Regions from separate parts of the Robertmurraya sp. FSL W8-0741 genome, predicted to be linked through region 1. Evidence: a T-box and tRNA genes for the amino acid it is inferred to sense, from the RefSeq annotation. Region 1 holds a T-box; the other holds one or more tRNA genes.
What was found. The T-box of region 1 lies ahead of tyrS (tyrosine--tRNA ligase). A T-box ahead of a tRNA ligase gene usually reads a tRNA of that ligase, here a tRNA-Tyr.
Positions count from the first base shown of each region.

Region 2: it has a tRNA-Tyr gene. The T-box ahead of tyrS (tyrosine--tRNA ligase) is inferred to sense a tRNA for this amino acid. The anticodon was not compared.

Region 1 covers NZ_JBBOQG010000001.1:1,627,947-1,639,002, forward strand. Annotated here, with positions in the region: gene NST02_RS07880 (transglycosylase domain-containing protein) at 1-1,257, opposite strand, end outside; T-box leader at 1,474-1,692, shown strand; gene tyrS (tyrosine--tRNA ligase) at 1,829-3,085, shown strand; gene NST02_RS07890 (NfeD family protein) at 3,504-4,043, shown strand; gene NST02_RS07895 (flotillin family protein) at 4,063-5,589, shown strand; gene NST02_RS07900 (helix-turn-helix domain-containing protein) at 5,745-6,635, shown strand; gene NST02_RS07905 (hypothetical protein) at 6,672-6,917, shown strand; gene NST02_RS07910 (hypothetical protein) at 7,214-7,462, opposite strand; gene NST02_RS07915 (hypothetical protein) at 7,698-7,901, opposite strand; gene NST02_RS07920 (hypothetical protein) at 8,260-8,472, opposite strand; gene NST02_RS07925 (hypothetical protein) at 8,589-9,194, opposite strand; gene rpsD (30S ribosomal protein S4) at 9,498-10,100, opposite strand; gene NST02_RS07935 (sensor domain-containing diguanylate cyclase) at 10,677-11,056, shown strand, end outside.
Region 2 covers NZ_JBBOQG010000001.1:4,123,028-4,134,083, forward strand. Annotated here, with positions in the region: gene NST02_RS20065 (hypothetical protein) at 158-289, shown strand; tRNA gene NST02_RS20070 (tRNA-Leu) at 954-1,035, opposite strand; gene NST02_RS20075 (hypothetical protein) at 1,137-1,343, opposite strand; gene NST02_RS20080 (hypothetical protein) at 1,403-1,636, opposite strand; gene NST02_RS20085 (Ger(x)C family spore germination protein) at 1,662-2,819, opposite strand; gene NST02_RS20090 (GerAB/ArcD/ProY family transporter) at 2,816-3,931, opposite strand; gene NST02_RS20095 (spore germination protein) at 3,948-5,510, opposite strand; gene NST02_RS20100 (GNAT family N-acetyltransferase) at 5,923-6,480, opposite strand; gene NST02_RS20105 (GNAT family N-acetyltransferase) at 6,500-7,069, opposite strand; tRNA gene NST02_RS20110 (tRNA-Leu) at 7,215-7,303, opposite strand; tRNA gene NST02_RS20115 (tRNA-Cys) at 7,337-7,411, opposite strand; tRNA gene NST02_RS20120 (tRNA-Gly) at 7,421-7,495, opposite strand; tRNA gene NST02_RS20125 (tRNA-Gln) at 7,499-7,573, opposite strand; tRNA gene NST02_RS20130 (tRNA-His) at 7,608-7,683, opposite strand; tRNA gene NST02_RS20135 (tRNA-Trp) at 7,695-7,768, opposite strand; tRNA gene NST02_RS20140 (tRNA-Tyr) at 7,881-7,964, opposite strand; tRNA gene NST02_RS20145 (tRNA-Phe) at 8,025-8,100, opposite strand; tRNA gene NST02_RS20150 (tRNA-Asp) at 8,264-8,340, opposite strand; tRNA gene NST02_RS20155 (tRNA-Met) at 8,374-8,447, opposite strand; tRNA gene NST02_RS20160 (tRNA-Val) at 8,508-8,583, opposite strand; tRNA gene NST02_RS20165 (tRNA-Glu) at 8,613-8,684, opposite strand; tRNA gene NST02_RS20170 (tRNA-Ser) at 8,696-8,788, opposite strand; tRNA gene NST02_RS20175 (tRNA-Asn) at 8,792-8,866, opposite strand; rRNA gene rrf (5S ribosomal RNA) at 9,034-9,150, opposite strand; rRNA gene NST02_RS20185 (23S ribosomal RNA) at 9,346-11,056, opposite strand, start outside.

The DNA of each region.
Region 1 (11,056 bases):
AACTTCAACAGGTTTATTTACGGTAACCTTTTCGCCCGTTTCCGGGTCTGTTTCAACAACTTGAATATCATTGCCGTAATATTCAAATTCATCTTTTACCTTTTGCATTGCGTCGTAAATGTCTTTATTTATTGTTGAATGAATTTCATAGCCGTTTTGACGTAGGTCACGGTCGGCCAGTGTCAAATATTCCTTTTTTAATTCTTCATCCTTTTGCAAATCCTCTTCTGTATATCCATCTTTTTCAGCGAGAATCACTGATAGTACATCAACAGCTCTTTTTTCAAGCTCGAATGTTAAATATGGATATTCCTCTTGAGGATTTGTTGAATGGGAGATGAAATCTTGTGTAATATCATAGTTTAAGGCTTTTTCATATTCCTCTTGTGTAATTGAACCGTTGTCAAACATTCTTTGTAAAACAGTTTTCATTCGTGTCAATCCAGGCTCTAGATTGCTTTTGATTTCCCCTTTATTTGTAAAAGGTGTATAACCAAACGGACTTTGAGGAAGCCCGGCGATAAAGGCGGCTTGCGGCAAGGTAAGCTCCTTGGCAGTTACGCCAAATATTCCTTTAGCGGCTGCCTGAACTCCCCCGATGTTTCTGCCTGAGGAATTTCTCCCGAAAGTAGAAACATTTAAGTAAGCTTCCAAAATTTCATCTTTGTCAAAGAACTTTTCAAGTCGAAGGGCAAGAAGGATTTCCTTCGCTTTACGTTCAAACGAAATTTCATTGGTAAGAATTTGATTTTTAATTAACTGCTGTGTTAACGTACTACCACCAGTCTGCACAGAAGAGTTTGTCACTTCCTGAAATACAGCGCGCATGAGCGCTTTCGGGACGACACCGTGATGCTCATAAAAATACTCGTCCTCTGTCGCGACAATCGCTTTGATTAGAAATTCCGACACATCTTCTAATTGTACTTCTTCCCGTTCAAGGTCAGTCCGAAGCTTTCCTAAATAAACGTTATCAGCAAAGTATAAATTGGAGGTCTCCTCATAGTTGTATATATCCTTTTTCATACTATCGTAGGAGCGGAGCGGTTCATTTTTGACCAATGAGGCAAAATATCCAGCACCAACTCCTCCGGCAAACGCACCGCCAAGGATAATTAAAACGAGAAATACAAGGACCAAGTTCCATACTACCTGATAGGTAATGCTTGCCCCTTTTTTTGTTTTTTTATTTGTAAAAAAATCTTGGCAAGACTTCAGAATTTGTTTGAAATTAAATTTTTCTTTCAATCTTATCATTCCCCCTAAAATCACATACATTATAGCATAAAGAGCAAAACAAGTATTGCCGATAAAGATAATTTTCATATATTACTTAAATTCTATTTGACAAACGCATCCTTTTTATGATAAAAATTCTTTATCTCATATATGAAATAAGCTATGATGGGTTTGAATTTTTTAAAGTCTTTGTTAGATGTCGGTGTTGATTTTTGGCTATCAACAAATTTGTTTAACAAAGTCTTATCAAAAGTAGTGCTCCTATCTCTGGATCAGAAAGCTGACGGTTGCTGCGAGTCAGTACATGTAGAGAGCATGAATTACCTCCCTGAGCTTTTGCTGTGAACCGTCAAGTATTAGCAGTAAACGGAAATTCCGTTATCTTAATTAAGTGGAGAAGCCTTTATTTTGGTGTTCTCAAGTTGGGTGGTACCGCGTATTAACGTCCCTTCGATCGAATCGAAGGGACTTTTTTATTGGACTTTTATCTTGCCTATTATGATTTTATGATACGAAGGCTCTGGATGAAAAGACGCTAGCATGATTTAGCAGCATATGCACTTACAAATCAAAGTTGGAGGAAAAGAAGATGGAATTATTACAGGATTTACAGTGGCGTGGCATCATTTATCAGCAAACAGATGAAGAAGGGTTAAAGGAACTGTTAAATAAAGAAAAAATTTCTTTGTACTGCGGTATGGATCCAACAGGCGACAGCATGCATATTGGTCATTTGCTTCCGTTTTTAACATTAAGACGATTTCAAAATGCTGGTCATCGGCCAATTGTTCTTGTCGGTGGGGCTACTGGATTAATAGGCGATCCAAAGGCAACAGAGGAAAGAGTGCTGCAAACCGTTGAAACGGTACAAAAAAATGTTGCAGCATTAACGGAACAATTAAAAATGATCTTTGATTTTGAAGGTGAAAATGGAGCTGTCATGGTCAACAATTACGATTGGACAGCACCGATGAATATTATTACATTTTTAAGAGATTACGGAAAGCATATTGGCATCAATTACATGCTTGCCAAGGATACAATTGCCACTCGTTTGGAAACTGGAATTTCTTTCACAGAATTTACGTATACGATTCTTCAAGGCATGGATTTTAAACATTTGTATGAAAATCATAATTGTAAGCTGCAAATTGGTGGCAGTGATCAATGGGGCAATATCACAACAGGCTTAGAGTTGATTCGCAAAATGACTGATGAGAATTCAAAAGCATTCGGATTAACGATTCCACTAGTGACAAAAGCGGATGGTACAAAATTCGGAAAAACGGAGGGTGGTGCCGTTTGGTTAGATCCGAAGAGGACATCTCCTTATGAATTCTACCAATTTTGGATTAATACAGCTGATGCCGATGTCGTCAAATACTTAAAGTACTTCACATTCCTGTCTAAAGAAGAGATTGAATCATTGGAACAATCGGTTCAGGAGGAAGCACATTTACGCAGAGCACAAAAGGCGCTTGCCGAGGAAATGACCCGTTTAATTCATGGGGAAGAAGCGCTGAAACAAGCAATTAAAATTACCGAATCGTTGTTTAGCGGAGACATTAAGAGCCTAACAGCTGCTGAAATAAAGCAGGGCTTCAAAGATGTTCCTTCTTACAAATTAGAAACAAAAGAAGACGTTGGAATCGTTGACTTATTGGTGAATGCTAAAATTTCTCCATCGAAACGTCAAGCTCGTGAGGATGTTGCAAACGGAGCTATTTATGTAAACGGAGAAAGAATTGTTGAATTGGATTATGTTCTTTCAGATAAGGATCGGATCGAGGGGCAATTCACCGTCATTCGCCGTGGAAAGAAGAAGTATTTCTTAATTGAGGTATAACACCGTGGTAACGAGCGCTTCAGAGTGCAGTAAAAAGGTATCGAGAGCATTATCTCGGTATCTTTTTTTATAGGGGAAGGATTTCATTCTCTTGTGCCAAGCAGCAATATGGCTCATGCTACTTCATTCGAGATAAAAGATGGTTCAAACTGTGAGAAAAGCAGAAACTCGGGGTGGGCTAAAAATTTAGCGTTAATCCACTCCAAAGTAAAAATACCTATTTAAGATTTCTATTTTTAATGCGAAGATAGAGATAGAATGAGATTCGTGAAAAGGAATTTTCAAAATAATTTCGTAAAAATTGAAACTTTTTTCCAAATAAGCCGTACTAAAGGTATAGCAATTTGATTAAGGATTTCATTGAAAGGGGGCTATTTGTAGATAATGGTAACTTATTTTTAGAAAGAGGGTGATACATATGGAACTGTTCGGAACGTCCATTCAGTCTGTTTACTTAATAACATTAATCATAGCCGGCGCCTTAACATTGCTATATATTTTATTTAGTGACTTACTTGAAGGACTTACTGAGCTTATCCCGTTCATTAATCCAGCTCTTATTCTCGCCTTTATTACGTTTTTCTCCGCTAGTGGCTATTTATTTGAATTGCTGACTTCATTAAATAGCATTATAGTCATTATCATTTCGATCCTTATAGCTTTATTATTAGATACATTGCTTAATATTTTTGTTCTTATTCCCTTATCCTCTGCTGAAGAATCGTTGGTGTATTCTACAAATTCCTTGAGAGGGAGAATTGGGAAAGTGATTATACCAATTCCTGAAGATGGGTTTGGTGAAGTAATGTTGAAAAATGCAAGTGGAACGGTTGCGAAATCTGCCGTTAGCTTTAAAGGCGAAAGTATTGAAGAAGGACAGCATGTTCTCGTTATTGAAGTCAAAAACGGAGTGCTTCATGTGGTGCCCCATGAAACACAAGAGGATTTCTCATTTTAAAAGCATAGGAGGAAGTTAAATGTTACCGATCTTAGTCGTTATTGGAATTGTCGCTTTTTTATTAATTGCATTAATTGCAGTATTTGTAACAAAGTATCGTACTGCAGGACCAGATGAAGCATTAATCGTAACCGGAAGCTATTTAGGCAGTAAAAATGTCCATGTGGATGAATCCGGCAATAAAATCAAGATTATTCGCGGTGGTGGAGCTTTCATTCTCCCAGTTTTTCAACAAGCAGAACCGTTAAGTCTATTGTCTAGTAAACTGGAAGTGACAACACCTGAAGTTTATACGGAGCAAGGTGTTCCTGTTATGGCGGATGGTACAGCAATTATTAAAATTGGCGGTTCAATAGAAGAAATTGCAACAGCAGCGGAACAATTTTTAGGGAAACCGAAGGAAGATCGCGAAAATGAGGCAAGAGAAGTTCTTGAAGGTCATCTTCGTTCCATTTTAGGTTCAATGACAGTGGAAGAAATTTATAAAAATCGAGACAAGTTCTCACAAGAAGTGCAAAGGGTTGCTTCGCAGGATTTAGCGAAAATGGGACTTGTGATCGTTTCCTTTACAATCAAGGATGTTAGAGATAAAAATGGCTATTTAGAATCATTAGGGAAGCCGAGAATTGCTCAGGTCAAAAGAGATGCAGACATTGCGACAGCGGAAGCGGAAAAAGAAACGAGAATTAAACGGGCAGAAGCTGATAAGGACGCGAAAAAAGCTGAATTTGAAAGAGCGACAGAAATTGCCGAAGCAGAAAAAGAAAATCAAATGAAAATGGCTGATTATCGCCGTGAACAGGATATTGCCAAAGCTCGTGCCGACCAAGCGTATGATTTAGAAACAGCGCGGTCGAAGCAAGAAGTTACTGAGCAGGAAATGCAAATCCGCATTATTGAGCGTCAAAAGCAAATTGAGCTTGAAGAGAAGGAAATATTGCGTCGTGAACGCCAATATGACTCAGAAGTGAAAAAGAAAGCTGATGCGGATCGTTATGCAGTTGAGCAAGCAGCTGCTGCGGATAAGGCGAAGCAATTAGCGGAAGCAGATGCGAATCAGTACCGGATTGAATCATTGGCAAAAGCGGAAGCGGAAAAGATTCGTTTGGATGGTTTGGCAAAGGCCGAAGCCGAAAGAGCACAAGGGGAATCGGAAGCAGATGTCATCCGTCTAAAAGGTCTTGCCGAAGCCGAGGCGAAACGCAAAATTGCCGAGGCATTCGAACAGTATGGTCAGGCTGCGGTTATCGATATGATTGTCCGTATGCTCCCTGAATATGCAAAACAAGTGGCAGGTCCATTGGGCAATATTGATAAGATAACGGTGGTGGACACTGGTGGAAATGGAGAAAATGGTGGTGCGAACAAGGTAACGGGCTATGCGACAAGTTTAATGTCATCCCTTCAAGAAACGCTCAAGGCCTCTTCGGGTATTGATGTTAAAAATTTGCTTGAGAATTTTTCTGGCAAGGGCAATATCCGTGAAAGCATTGAGCAGTTAACAGATGAGTTAGGAAAAGCTGATAAGAATAACGAAACTGAATAAGAAATAAGAAACCTGTCGAAAATTGCGACAGGTTTCTTTGTGAAAAGGCCCCTGAAAATATGTACTTTTCAGAACTTTTTAGTAGAATGATATTAAAGGATTAAAGTGAAAATGGCAAACGAGTAATTTAAATTATCTGTAATGAGGGATAAAAAATGAATAGTTTGAACACATATCTAATAGGAGACACATTAAGGTCATTTCGTGAATACAAAAGATTATCGATTGAAGAACTTTCAGAAGGTGTGTGTACAGAAGAGGAACTAAGTTCATTTGAAAAACAAGTCTCATACCCAGATCTCGAAACTTTGAATTCACTATTGAGAAAATTAAATGTAGATTTAGCCTATTTTTTTAATGTTGCCTCAAAATCCTCTATCAATTATTCAAATGCGGTTATTCGATTGATTAATCGTTTAAAACGAGCATGGAATTATGAACGGATACAGGAAATAATCCGGAATGAACTAGAAAATCCAATATTTCAAACGGATCAATTGCGGCAGTATCTAAAATGGCATCAGGGCATTTGTACGTTTTATTTAGAGGGTGATCTGAGTAAGGCTTTGGAGCAATTATATGAGGCTATTGATATTACGAATAAAAAAAGAGAAGATTATAATGAAAGAGAAATTGAAATATTAACAAGTATTGCACTTTTGCATAAAGAATCTGGTAATTTTGAAGAGGCATTGCAACTCTTTAAAAACTCTTTACATTCATTAGAAAATCTCCCAGATATACTCGAGCCAAGAGGAAAAATTAGAGTATATTTTGGGTTGGCACAAACATTTACGGAAATAGAGGAATATGAAGAATCATTACAATATTCAAAGAAAGGAATAGAGTTCTGTATAACGCAAGACCTAATGTTTCTTTTAGCGCATCTATACTATCAATGTGGTGAAAATCTTATAAAAATGTATAGAAAAGAAGAGGGTATCGCCTATATAGAAAAGGCGGTTTATCTATCAAAATTACAAGAAAATGAAAAAATTATAGAAATAATAGAAAATGAAAAAGACAAACTGCTCAGTCAATGGTAATATATAGTAGAAGAACAAATTAGGAGGTAGAGTATTTTGAAAAAACTATTAACTAAAACATTATTAGCTGTATCGTTATTAGGATTTGGTTTTGTTTTTGCAAGTTCTAACGCTTCCGATTATGCAGGTCTTCCTTCTGAATTATCAGGTCTTCCATCAGAACTAGCGGGTCTTCCTTCTGAACTAGCAGGACTTCCATCAGAACATTCTACAATCAAGCTGATGGGACTTCCATCAGAACATTCTACAATCAAGTTGACAGGACTTCCTTCAGAACATTAATAAAGGGAAAAGCGAGGTATGAATTAAGTTCATCCTCGCTTTTTTGTTTGCATTTTTATCTCCTCTATGCAGGGTTTCTCAATAGAAGTTTGGAACTTCTTTACGATAATAATCAAGTTAATGATTTGTTAAGCAACCCTTAATTGAGACAAATATTTTATGTTTTTCTTTCTCTCGATTTGAAAGCAAACATCACAGTCTTTTTTAAACCAGCAAGTTTCACCACTAAATGATCTATATTCTTTTATTTATCGTTCCACTCAAATCAAAATGTGGGTGGGCGACATTGTTACTGTTTAAGCTAAGTATGATCTAGTGACGAGTGAGTTCGCTCCAACAGGTTCACTCTCTTGATTTTCTGATTCTGTGGTTGGGTCAATTTCCGGATCGGCCATAAACAGTCCTACTAGCATTAAAATAAAACCAGAGGCAATCAGAGTGAAAAATCTTTTTGTTACAAAGGTTTTTTTTAGCAGTGATACAACAAGATAGATTAATGATCCGATGAATAAAACAGTTCCTGAAATAAATATAAGCAAATCCATTTTTGTTCCCCCTTCATTAACCGTAGCTCCGCTTCGTTGTCCAAGCATGTGTTTAATGATATTCATCCTACGAATAATAATAACAAATTATTTCTAAGTCAGCTTACTTTGTCGATCACAATGTGGATTGAGTATTTTAACGATGGCCGTGCGTTGAATTAAATACTGAATAGGCACATAAGAATTGATTCCATATAATAAAGCCCTTCTGATTGGAGGGGCTTTTTGTTTGTCTTTATTTAGTTTGATGTTTCATTGTAGTTATCTTAAAAGTCGCTTCAACGCCTATGAAGACGACAAAGAATATAAAAACCCAGCTGATTAGATCTGTCCAAATATTGGATATATTAATAACACCAAAGTTATTTAATCCCGATTGAATCACAAACGAAATTAATGCAGTGATAAACACAGATAAGACCCAGTTTGTTTTCTTCAAGAACCATACCTCCTTTACATCGCCCATGCACTTGGAAGAGCCCTATTAATTATTTGTTACCAATTTAAAAAGTTTAGAAACACCCCATAGTACTAAACCTACGCTAGCAAACAATGCAAGAAACAAGCAACCAAAGAAATAAAATCCGCCCATATTTATCACCTCGTCATTATGTCTTCATTTTATCATTTCAAGAATAAAAGAGAAAGGGTCCAAAAAACGTACCAAGTTTATCAATGGCGAGTTAATTGGAGCAGATGCTATAGGGATACTTTATGTTGCTGTAGATCGCAGTTATATCACTGGTAAGTGAGTAAAATGCTAAAGCCCTTACTCTTATTGAGCAGGGGCTTTACATTCATCGAATTCTTTTATTTTTCGCATATTCCTCTAATCCTGCTCTAAGATATAATCGAGTTTTTCGTCCCTCGCCAAATTCTACAAAAGGCATTATTTTTCCAGTAGCGACAGATTGGTTAAATCCAGTTACGGATTGACCAGTAATTTTGCGAGCTGTATCTTGCATGACTAAATTTTCTTCGATCCATTGTTTGATTTCTTGGTTATTCAATTCCTTTCATCCTCCGATGTAATTATATGGTGATAAGTGAAATGTCACATATTATTCAAATATTTGTTCGTGTTTCAAGTATTAAAAAACCGCCTCGTAATGAGACGGTAAGAAAGTTATTTTAAATCGAGTTTAACTTCCGTTTCTTCGTATTTGTCGTTTTCGTAGTTACCATCAGGATCTGAATAATCGCTACTCCAAGTTAACTTAATCCATTCGATTGACTCTGCTTCTCCACGATCTAAATAGAAGATTATATCCCCTTCTTTAATTACACCTTCATGTATTTCTCCACCAAGATGATCAGAATAAATCATATCCGCATCTACTTGTTCGCCAGTGCTAGTCACCAAGGTAGCTTGGTCTGGATAAGTATTATAAACTTTATCAGTAGTTGTGTTTTCAACCACCATTTTCACTCCAACAGCACTTGTAGTAATTTCGTTCCCGTCATCATCTAACCCTGGTGCTTCGTCAGAAACAACAACTTTTTGTATGTTAAATTTTAAACCTTCCCACGTACCTTCCCAAGTAGCATCTTCGTAGTAAGTCCAAATATCTTCTTCTTTTGCTTGTTCTTCTTGACTATTGTCGTCTGTATTCTCTGTCTTAGCTTTAGTTTTCTCATCTTCAGATTGTTGGATGTTATCAACGTCGTTTCCGCAGGCAGCTAAAAATCCGATTAACAATAATACTAAGAAGCTTGCAATTACTTTTTTCATTTGTTTCCCCCCAGTAAAATAATACTAATTTATCATAATTTACATATTAACATAATTTTAAATAGTTTCATTCAATTTTTGTCTATTTTTTCTCAATTATGAAAGAAATTCCCATGTGATATTAGGTCGTTTTATGAGTTGTAATTAAATTGAGCGCCTGTCCACTTAGTAAAAGTAGTCCCCCAAAAGTCCCCCCAAATAAGTGAGGGAGATTATAAGCAGAAAATAAATAAAAACCCCAGAATCATTGAAATATTCAAGGATTCTAGGGTTTTTACGATTGCTTTTCGGAAAGCAGTTAAATTAACGAGAATAGTACTCGACGATTAGAGATTCGTTCACTTCAGCTGGAAGTTCAGAACGCTCTGGAAGACGAGTATATGTGCCTTCTAGTTTATCAGCATCAAAAGTTAAGAAGTCAGGTACGAAGTTGTTTACTTCGATTGCTTCTTTAATGATGTCTAGGTTACGTGATTTTTCGCGAACGCCAATTGTTTGACCAGCAACTACGCGGTAAGATGGGATATCTACACGCTTCCCATCAACTAGAATATGACCATGGTTTACAAGCTGACGAGCTTGACGACGAGTACGGGCTAAACCTAAACGGTAAACGACGTTATCTAAACGAGACTCAAGTAGAGCCATGAAGTTTTCACCGTGTACACCAGCCATTTTACCAGCTTTGTCGAATAGGTTACGGAACTGACGCTCGTTCACACCATACATATGACGAAGCTTTTGCTTCTCTTGTAATTGTAAACCGTATTCTGATAATTTTTTACGTTGGTTTGGACCATGTTGTCCAGGAGCGTATGGACGCTTTTCTAATTCTTTACCTGTACCGCTTAATGAAATACCAAGACGGCGAGATAATTTCCAGCTTGGACCTGTATAACGAGCCATGAAAGACTCCTCCTTATGTTTTTATTTGGGTAAAATAAAAACAGACGTGACAGCAACAATTATGCTCATTTTGTTTTCAAGTACCTTCGCCCTCGCAGCAGAGGGTTACGCAGTACCCCATCATTGAAATACGTTTAGGAGCCGATGGCCCCCGAAGCTAGACTTCAGATTGAGGAACAAAATGAAAACATAAAAGGTGTTCACATAGGCTGCGATATTTTACACAAAGAATATTATATCTATAATTGGGAAGGGAAGTCAAGGAAATAATAAAAAAAGAATAATAACATTAATAATCCATAAGACTTATATGATATAATAGGAATTGTTGTCTTAAATAGAAGTACGAGTGTCTATGACAAATGTACAAGCACGATCTTGATTTTTGCCTTTTGTTAGGATACTTTTAGGTGGATGAAATAGGAGTTTAGACTCAGTTTGCTTTGTTTTTGCTGTGACAAATATCAATTCTTGATACTAAATTGACAAAAAAATGACAAAAATCCACTGCGCATTATTATATAATAAAAGTATAGCGATCGTTTAAGAAAACGGATGATAATAGGTGATGATAGAATGAAAGTGCTTGAAAAAGAGATAATAATGAACCTAAAAAGTCGCTTCTTCGATTTAATACAAGAGGACAAAGGTATTCTTTCCTATGAAGAAATACTAAGAGAGATGCTGTTTGTCATCCAAAATTTTATTCAATCTAAAGAATTAACTTTTTTCAACCTTCATGACTGCAATAAAGAAATGTATGTTGTCGCCTCAACAAGTGAAGAGGCAGAAGCTGTGGAGTTTTCTCCCCATTTTAACAGTGAAGAATTTTATGAATATGTTTTGGATAAATCTATCATTCGCCAACCGATTCCTTTTTCAAATTTTGAGAAGTATGATCTGCTTTTACCGATGAGAAGAGGAAATGAACAGCTTGGTTACATTGCTATAAAAGA
Region 2 (11,056 bases), 2.5 Mb from region 1:
TAGAGAGTCATGAGATTACATTTTACCTACCATATATAATATATTGTGTTTGAGTATAGTAATAAATTACCAATTTTCTGATAATAAACAAAATTCTATTTATTAACTTTGATTTTCTTGTTAATCTATTTACAGATTTACACAAGAAGGAGGTGTTATGATGAAAAAATGGATTATCCGCCTTGGCTTAGTGGCTATCATTACAGTAACAATCACTGCCCCTGCCTCTGCCGCTGGTCAAGAGAAACCTAATTTATGCAGGGATGCGCTATGTTGGATTCAGTACTAATGCCTTTTGAAATTAAAATTAATGGTGAATAAGGCGAGGATCTCATTAAAAATCTTGCAGCTTCGCCTTGTTCTTTTAATAGGATTTTTTATTAGCAAGCATAAAACACAAGTAAAACATACATACCACTCGCCAACGCAAAAAATTAATCTTATTTCAAAGACTCTTTGTAACAATGGCTATCACCATTAATGATTATCATTCGAATTTAATAAGAATGATATATTATTGCCTTTACCAATTCTAATCCGATTTTATGTGATTTCCTCATTGAAAAAATTGGTGAGTACTAATGAACAAATTATCATACTTATCTTCAGTCTGGTCAAATGATAAGAAAACTTAACTTAGAAGTGCCTATAGAACTATACTAGTAGCATATTACTAAAATGTATTATTTAAATCTCGTTCCTCAATAAATAGCGCCAGCGCATTATCGAAAGCAAGAAAAATCTGAACGTAGCGAACCTAGTAATTTCATGAGTACTTCAGTTTGTAATGCGTTAGAGCGTCTTTTCCGTGTCAATTTTCGCAACTCATTTCGCTAAATTTCCGACGGTTCGTACTACCACCGCGTATGACTTTTCGGTCAAAATCGTGTTCGCATACGAAAAAACGGCGACTCATCATTACGATAGTTCGCCGTCAAATCAACGTCATTTGATACCGGTGGTCGGGGTCGAACCGACACTCCAGAAGGAACACGATTTTGAGTCGTGCGCGTCTGCCAATTCCGCCACACCGGCATATTTTGATTGTCCAAAGATAAACAACATTATCTCAAGACAAAGAATATCATATCACGATAATATTAGTTTGTCAAACTAAATTTATGTTCGGATTTAAGTCAATTATTTGTCGGCAAAAAATTATCACACCTTATTACCGAACATGCGCTCACTGTTTTTCGCGATTCTGTCGGTGCTTGATTATAACCTGCCAGCTTTGCCTTTAACGCTTTATTAATGAGTAATGCTGCTCCATTTAAATATGTTTCCTCTTGCGAAGCAGATAAGTTCGACAGAGAGATCTGCATCCTCATCTTGAATCGCAAGGACGAGGTTATCCTCTCTCATCGTCCATGTTGTTGTTGCAGTGTTCGAATGGGAGACACTACCATAGAGTACGAAAAAAATTACTTATTTGCATTAGAGTGAAATCAACGATCTTTGCCGGCGAAGGCATAGATGGAAAAATAACATAAAAAACAGCGATTGCCCAACCTATTGCAGTTAAGGTTACAAAAGCAGCTTTTTCTTTTTTTTCGGTTGCTTTGATTTTCGGCCATTGGAAAATGAACATCAATATAACAAGCGTCGTTATGCTGACAATATAAACCGCTTTCATGCTCTTCACCTCTTATTTAGAAGCCTCAAGTTTCGCTTCCTTTTCCTGCTCTCAAAACACGGGCATCGATATCAAAATTCACTTTTACAGTCGGAAATTTCTCATCCCAATCACCCTTTATATTTTTCCATTTTTTAGGGTGACGTCGCCGAAATTCTTCTCCAAAACCGATAATGTCAACTTTCATCTCTTTTTGTACTATGTCAAGGGTATCTGTTAGACGCTCTTCTATCTTTTGGACCAACTCTTTTTCCAGCGCTTTAAGTTTGTCTAACCTTTTCAAGTCCCAGCTCGATTGGTTTTGGATGACATCATCTATCGTTACAATTTTAACCGTCATTTTTAATGATTGGCCGTCTATTTCCGGAACTAAATCCGTTCTTCCTTTAATTAAATTCATCGATATGATCTCGTCTGCTTCGTCAGGTTCGACAGTGACAATCGATTCATTGATCTCATTTCTAAACCAGAGCACTCCTCTTGATATCTGATCATTAATGACTCCGATCATCTTCCCTTGTTTTAAAACTGCCGAACGATGAATGTATGCAATAGATTCCGAGGGAAGCTGCCCTTCTTCCGGAGACAATTTATCAATCATCGGAAGAACGATCGCGCCTTGTTCTCCCTTCAGCATTTCCATTAAATCGAATAATGTCACCTTCATTAATACTTCGGATTCCGCTAACTTTATCAGCGCTTCGGAAACACTTCGTTCCAATGACGGACGTAAGGCCATAATTTCCTTTGCCTTCCCGTCACTAATAAAGACATAACTTCTCAAACGGGGCTCAGGATGGCGGACAAAAAAATCCAATTCATCACTTATTCCATTCTCAGCAAACGCTTTGCTGATCACGATCGCCTCTGCATGGCTCCACAGAATTTCCCGGGGAAGCTTTTCATTAAGGTTCTCGATCGCTTCTGGTATGGAGCTTCCTTTACCGATTTGGAGAACTGTGCTTTGCACTCCCCCTTGGTTATGGTCTTCTCCTCCACCACTCCCATTACCGCTCCCGCCAGGAGAATGTATTTCTGCTGTAAGTTCGATCTGCCCTTCTTTATTTTTATCGAGAGCGACTCCGGTAATAATCGCAAGATCATTGGTTTCCCTTCGATCCCAACAGCCAGTAAGCAGCACAAAAGCCATAAAAATAACGCCAATCATGATTGCACGTCTCAATTTGTCCGCCTCACTTTATGCTTAAAAATCGTTTTGCGTATGTACGCTCCTAAAAAAAGAAATATAGGGATCAACAGTCCGTACACTAAAGTATCCATTATTTCATGGGAGACTATTCGAAAATGTTCAGCTGCTTCTGCTGAATTAAGAAATGCCTGCATGGCAAATACTCCGATTAAAAAGCCCATTGGCAAAACGAGCGAGCGATAGTCTGAAAGGTTAAGCCATTCAGCAGTTCCGATCACCACGACATAATAGAACACGCAGAGCTTAATAAATGTCCCCGCAATCCAAATCGCCATTACGATTGATTCAAGATGTGACAGAAATTCGGCTAGGCTAATATATCTGGACGCGCTCATGAATGGAGCGTTAAAGTTCTCGGTCACATTCCCGAATAACCAAATAACGATAATATTGGTCACCACCAACGTTAACGTAACGACGAGTACCGAAAGCATGCCAAACTTCAGCCCCTTTTCACGGTCTGTTAAAAAAGGGAGAAAAAAATAGATGATGCCAAATTGAGCGAACCACGTGCATAACACCCAAGCCCCTTTTAGTGAAGGCATCAACCCGTTTTCCATCACAGGAAGCATTCTTTTTACCTCTACATCGGGTAGGACAAGAATGATAATGACTAAAAACAACAAGAAAAAAACTGGAAAGACCATTCCTGCCAGCCTTCCCAAAACTTCCAGTCCCCCATGTACCGCAAACGCACACAATATCACCATCATTCCAATAATCACGGATTTTGGCGTGTGCGGGAGAAATTCACTAACGACATATTCACCGTACTGCCAGAACATCACACTCAATGAAGTGATTAACAATAGCAGTAGGAGCAGCCCAAGTATTTTCCCCCAAAAGGTTCCAAGAATATGTTTGCTGTATTGCATAATCGTATCTTTGGGATAATACTTGTTTAACTTGTATGCGATATATACACTTAAAAACCCTAGAGGAGAAGCCAAAATAGGAGAGATCCAAATATCCTGTTTTGCAACATTAAAGACGGTAGCCGGAATAAAAAGAATCCCCGTTGCCAAAATAGCATGATACATCAATAATCCCATTTGCAATGCTGATATTTTTCCTTTTTCAATCATTGATCTCACCTCATCATTACTCGCTGCCTTTATCAGAATGCGGCTTCTGGTTGGAGCCTTGTCGGTGTTTATTATATTCTCCTGTTAAATGAGGACGCGTATTTAATTTCCATAATGGAGCTCGCATGAGTGCATCCTTCATATCTCTTCCTTTCATCGGTGCCACTGGTGAAAGGTACGGAACTCCAAAGGAACGTAATGTGCTCAGATGTGTCATGATTGCAAGAAGTCCTATCATGACCCCTACTAATCCAAACGTTCCAGCAAGCAACATGATAGGAAAGCGCAACAATCTTATCGGAATGGCAAGATTGTAACGAGGTATGGTAAAGGAAGCGATTCCAGTAATCGCCACGACCATAACCATATGATCTGAAACTAAGCCGGCATCCACAGCCGCTTGACCGATAACCAATGCACCTACAATGCTGACAGCTGCTCCTACTTGTTTTGGAAGTCTTAGTCCTGCTTCTCGCAATCCTTCAAACGTAATCTCCATAAGCAGCGCTTCCACCAAGGCGGGAAATGGGACAACCTCCCGTGAGTCCACCATTGTAAGCAGCAAGGTAGTAGGCACCATCTCCTGATGATATGTAATAACCGCAACGTATAGAGACGGTAACAGTAGAGAAATAAAGCAGAATAAATAACGGAGCCAGCGAGTTGCTGTAGATATTAAAAAATGATGATAATAATCTTCACCTGATTGGAATAAGGAAAAGAACGTTGTCGGGGCAATCAACACAAAAGGAGTACCATCAACAATGATAACTACACGTCCCTCTAGCAAACTCGAAACGGCAGTATCAGGCCGTTCCGAAATAAGCACTTGTGGAAAAGGGGTGTATGAATTGTCTTGAATTAATTCTTCAATATAACCGGATTCCAATATCCCATCGATGTCAATTCGTTCTAACCGTTGATTGATTTCTTCAATTAACGTTTCATCCGCAAGATCTTCGATATAAGCGAGGGCAATTGTAGTCTGTGTATATCGCCCCAGCTTTAATGTTTTTATTTTTAATTGAGGGCTTTTAATCTTTCTTCTTAACAAAGAGGTATTGACCTCCAATGTCTCAGTAAACCCTTCGCGCGGCCCTCTAACAACCAATTCACCTGTCGGCTCTTCAACAGCTCGTCTTTCCCACTTAGCCAATCCCAAGGCAAAGCCCTGTTCATCGCCTTCTAATAACAATATTGGATTCCCAACGGATAACTGTTCGATACAGGCCTCAAAAGAGGAGATCTTCACTACCTCTGCAACAGACAATGTCTCCTCAATCAAGGTTTTGGGATTAACAGTCCGCTTTTCGGATTTTTTCATAAGCGGAGTTAGCACATTGTTATCCATTTCTTCAACATTGGAGAGACCTTTTATGTAAATTAACTGAGCTTTTGTATGACCAGCAACTAAAAATGTACGAAAAACGACATCAGAACATTCTTTATAAAGCTCACACAGGATGTCCAAGTTTTTGTCCAAATCAGAAAATAGTGGCTTTGGAATTTGTTTATCACCTTGCTCTGTTTTATTAGTGTTCTTATTGAACTTAATCTTTTTTCGAAAAAACACCCGCATCCCACTTTCTCGATGGTATCCATTATATTCCTATATACGTAGTATCACACTTACCAAGCAAAATATACCATTTCCGTACTTGCCTGTTTCTTTAGTTCAACCCGTAAAAGAGGACGCGTTTACTTGAAACTACTTTCGGACCAAGCTCATAAATATTGAGCTACTCTTTTTCTGCGTAAAATCTTGTGTTTCTCGTATATGATGCTAAATAATTTGTTTGGATTAAGTATTTATAAACAGAATACCTATAAGAAAACGTTTTCATTTTTTCTAAGAATTCTTTTTAGCAGTTAAAATAGCATATTTCATACCCTACAATCGAGTTGCCCATTTTTATGAATGCTTTCATAAACTACTTTCCTTGATAAATTTATGTACGCTCCTTAAACAAATATGGGATCATTCTTTTTATTCATACTTCTTCGTGAAAAATATGATTATTCTCCCATTCCTCTCGAAGCAGTCCCATACGGACGGAATCATAATATTTGCCATTATAATAACGAACCTTCCTGAGCCTCGCTTCCTCTTTCATGCCAAGACCTTCTCCAACTTTAATCATTCTCATATTCCCTGACCAGGTTGTATAGCCAACACGAACTAATGGCAAAGTAAGAAATAAATGATTAATCCAAAGTTTAATCACTTTCTTTCCATAGCCTCCATTCCAATAATGCGGATCATAGATCACAATCCCCATTTCAAGCCAAAGCGAGGGCTTATGCTCCCAATAATAACCGACCGTTCCGATAACCAATCCCTTCACTTCAATCGCCCAACGCCGTTCATTATCGACATAATCATCCTTCTGACGTAAAAATTCCTCATATGAAATACTTTTATGTTCATAGTACGGAGCATCCCATTTTTTCCACTCGGGAGAATCCTCTTTATAGATTAATTCCCACAACCTACTTAAATCATCATTTGTAATTGGTCTAATTATTAAATCATTATCCTGATAACTCACTTCATCACCTAGCTCCCCATTAATAAAACAAATCAAACTCTTCCTTTAAAATGGCATATACCTTTAAATCCCAATATTGCCCTTTTATATACATGCTTTTTCTATTAATTCCTTCAAAAGTCATTCCTGCCTTCTCCATCACTCTTTGCGACGCTATATTCTCAACAAAGCATCTTGCTTGAATGCGCATGAGCTCCATCTGTTCAAAGCCAAATCTAATGATTGCTCTTGCTGCTTCTGTCGTAATTCCTTTCCCCCAATACTCTGGTGCAATCACATAGCCAATTTCTGCATTGTGATGATTCGTACTCCAAGAAACAAAATCAACGGTGCCGATAAAAGAACCCGTTTCTTTATCTTCTATTCCCCACGGAGCAATGTCCTCATTATTATATCGATTAAGGACAAAGTTAATAAATCTCTCGGTATCAGACATACTTCTATGTACATCCCAGGTTACATACTTTGCAACGTCTTCATTACTCGCATATGAAAACATCGCTGCCGTATCTGCTAATGTAACTTTACGAAGAAGTAGTCGTTCTGTTTCAAGCGTCGGCAAATTTTTATAAATATCCCCAATAACCATTCCATTCACTTCTCTCTGTAAAAATTTAAAATTATAATCTTACAATTTAACAGAGAAATATGAATTTTTCAATAGCCATTTTCTAGATCAAAAAAAGATTTAATCAAAAGATTAAATCTTTAAATATCGTATGTATTGGATTAAATGGTGCCGAGGACCGGAATCGAACCGGTACGGTAGTCACCTACCGCAGGATTTTAAGTCCTGTGCGTCTGCCAGTTCCGCCACCCCGGCTAGTTCAAAACTAGCATCTTTATTTTATAAAAATGGAGGCGGCAACCGGATTCGAACCGGTGAATAAAGGTTTTGCAGACCTTGGCCTTACCACTTGGCTATGCCGCCATATTAAATTGGAGCGGAAGACGGGATTCGAACCCGCGACCCCCACCTTGGCAAGGTGGTGTTCTACCACTGAACTACTTCCGCAAATGGCTGGGCTAGCAGGATTCGAACCTACGAATGACGGAGTCAAAGTCCGTTGCCTTACCACTTGGCTATAGCCCATTGATTAAGCAGTGTTTAATAAATCAAATTTAAATGGGGCGATCGATGGGAATCGAACCCACGAGTGTCGGAGCCACAATCCGATGCGTTAACCACTTCGCCACGACCGCCATTATAAAATTGGCAGGGGTAGTAGGAATCGAACCCACACCAAAGGTTTTGGAGACCTTCGTTCTACCTTTAAACTATACCCCTATATTATATATATGTTCAGAGTGTTTCTTTAAGAAGAAAATTATGAATAGCTATTTTGCTTCTTTTTACTACAAAAAGTAGTGGTTCCTTATTTTCACTATTGAGAAAAGGTTGGTGGAGGGGGACGGATTCGAACCGCCGAACCCGAAGGAGCGGATTTACAGTCCGCCGCGTTTAGCCACTTCGCTACCCCTCCAAGGTATATATATTTTATACATTAAAGTTCATTAAATTATAACATATTTTGATATAAAAATGGTGGCTCAGGACGGAATCGAACCGCCGACACAAGGATTTTCAGTCCTTTGCTCTACCGACTGAGCTACTGAGCCATCATGATATTCGTCCTACATATAGTTGGTCATTGTCCTTCGCCCTCATCTCAGAAAGTTAATTCGAGATGATGCTCGATGAGTGCGCTGGATGCTTATCCTTGCCGCTTATTCATCGTGCTCTACCGACTGAGCTACTGAGCCAACATATGTAAAAAGTAAATGGCGGTCCGGACGGGACTCGAACCCGCGACCTCCTGCGTGACAGGCAGGCATTCTAACCAACTGAACTACCGGACCAAAGTAGTTTTCAACTTTGTTGAAACTACTCGATTGCGGAGGCAGGATTTGAACCTGCGACCTTCGGGTTATGAGCCCGACGAGCTACCAGACTGCTCCACCCCGCGATAATAGTATATATCTAGATAAGCACATGCCACTAGATAGCTTAATGACTGTAAAAACAATGGTGGAGGATGACGGGATCGAACCGCCGACCCCCTGCTTGTAAGGCAGGTGCTCTCCCAGCTGAGCTAATCCTCCGGAACTGTTGCAACAAGTGCAACTTTAAATGACCCCTACGGGATTCGAACCCGTGTTACCGCCGTGAAAGGGCGGTGTCTTAACCGCTTGACCAAGGGGCCAGATATAATAATGGCGGAGAGCAAGGGATTTGAACCCTTGAGACAGGTTTTGCCCGCCTACACGATTTCCAATCGTGCTCCTTCGGCCACTCGGACAGCTCTCCTAATGGCTCCGCGGGTAGGATTCGAACCTACGACCGATCGGTTAACAGCCGATTGCTCTACCACTGAGCTACCGCGGAAAATTATTAACTCATTCCTCTAGCTTGATTGCTTCCCGATTGTCCTCATCTCAGAAAGTTGATTCAAGTAGCAGCTCGATGAGTACAACTCGCAGGACATTCAGGATGCTTTGCTCGTTGCTCTACCACTGAGCTACCGCGGAATAAAAAATATATATAGAATATTCGCCCGGCAACGTCCTACTCTCACAAGGGGACAGCCCCTAACTACCATCGGCGCTGAGAAGCTTAACTTCCGTGTTCGGTATGGGAACGGGTGTGACCTTCTCGCCATTATCACCGGACCAATTATTTATTAAGACATATTCTATTATACCGATTTACAGTATTTTTTCAAGAGAAAATTTAGTTTGACTCTGAAAAATACGATTGATAGATATCATTGCATTACAAAATCGCTTTGTACCTTCAAAACTAGATAATGGATGAAGAAGAGAAATTACAGAGAATCTTATCAAGCGGATTTTTTCCACTTTTATTTGGTTAAGTCCTCGAACGATTAGTATCAGTCAGCTCCACATGTCACCATGCTTCCACCTCTGACCTATCAACCTGATCATCTTTCAGGGTTCTTACTAGCTTGCGCTATGGGAAATCTCATCTTGAGGGGGGCTTCATGCTTAGATGCTTTCAGCACTTATCCCTTCCGCACATAGCTACCCAGCGATGCTCTTGGCAGAACAACTGGTACACCAGCGGTGCGTCCATCCCGGTCCTCTCGTACTAAGGACAGCTCCTCTCAAATTTCCTACGCCCACGACGGATAGGGACCGAACTGTCTCACGACGTTCTGAACCCAGCTCGCGTACCGCTTTAATGGGCGAACAGCCCAACCCTTGGGACCGACTACAGCCCCAGGATGCGATGAGCCGACATCGAGGTGCCAAACCTCCCCGTCGATGTGGACTCTTGGGGGAGATAAGCCTGTTATCCCCGGGGTAGCTTTTATCCGTTGAGCGATGGCCCTTCCATGCGGAACCACCGGATCACTAAGCCCGACTTTCGTCCCTGCTCGACTTGTAGGTCTCGCAGTCAAGCTCCCTTGTGCCTTTACACTCTACGAATGATTTCCAACCATTCTGAGGGAACCTTTGGGCGCCTCCGTTACTCTTTAGGAGGCGACCGCCCCAGTCAAACTGCCCACCTGACACTGTCTCCCACCTCGATCAGAGGTGCGGGTTAGAATGTCAATACAGCCAGAGTAGTATCCCACCGACGCCTCCACCGAAGCTAGCGCTCCGGCTTCCACGGCTCCTACCTATCCTGTACAAGCTGTACCAAAATTCAATATCAGGCTACAGTAAAGCTCCACGGGGTCTTTCCGTCCTGTCGCGGGTAACCTGCATCTTCACAGGTACTATAATTTCACCGAGTCTCTCGTTGAGACAGTGCCCAGATCGTTACGCCTTTCGTGCGGGTCGGAACTTACCCGACAAGGAATTTCGCTACCTTAGGACCGTTATAGTTACGGCCGCCGTTTACTGGGGCTTCAATTCAGAGCTTCGCGTAAGCTAACCCCTCCTCTTAACCTTCCAGCACCGGGCAGGCGTCAGCCCCTATACTTCGCCTTGCGGCTTCGCAGAGACCTGTGTTTTTGCTAAACAGTCGCCTGGGCCTATTCACTGCGGCTCTTCAGGGCTATGCACCCTAAAAAGCACCCCTTCTCCCGAAGTTACGGGGTCATTTTGCCGAGTTCCTTAACGAGAGTTCTCTCGCTCACCTTAGGATTCTCTCCTCGCCTACCTGTGTCGGTTTGCGGTACGGGCACCTGTTTTCTCACTAGAGGCTTTTCTTGGCAGTGTGGAATCAGGAACTTCGGTACTTGATTTCCCTCGCTGTCACAGCTCAAGCGTATGGCAAGCGGATTTGCCTACTTGCCGCTCTAACTGCTTAGACGCACATATCCAGCAGTGCGCTTACCCTATCCTCCTGCGTCCCCCCATCGCTCAAACAAAAACGAGGTGGTACAGGAATATCAACCTGTTGTCCATCGCCTACGCCTTTCGGCCTCGGCTTAGGTCCCGACTAACCCTGAGCGGACGAGCCTTCCTCAGGAAACCTTAGGCATTCGGTGGATGGGATTCTCACCCATCTTTCGCTACTCATACCGGCATTCTCACTTCTAAGCGCTCCACCAGTCCTTCCGGTCTAGCTTCAACGCCCTTAGAACGCTCTCCTACCGCGTACACC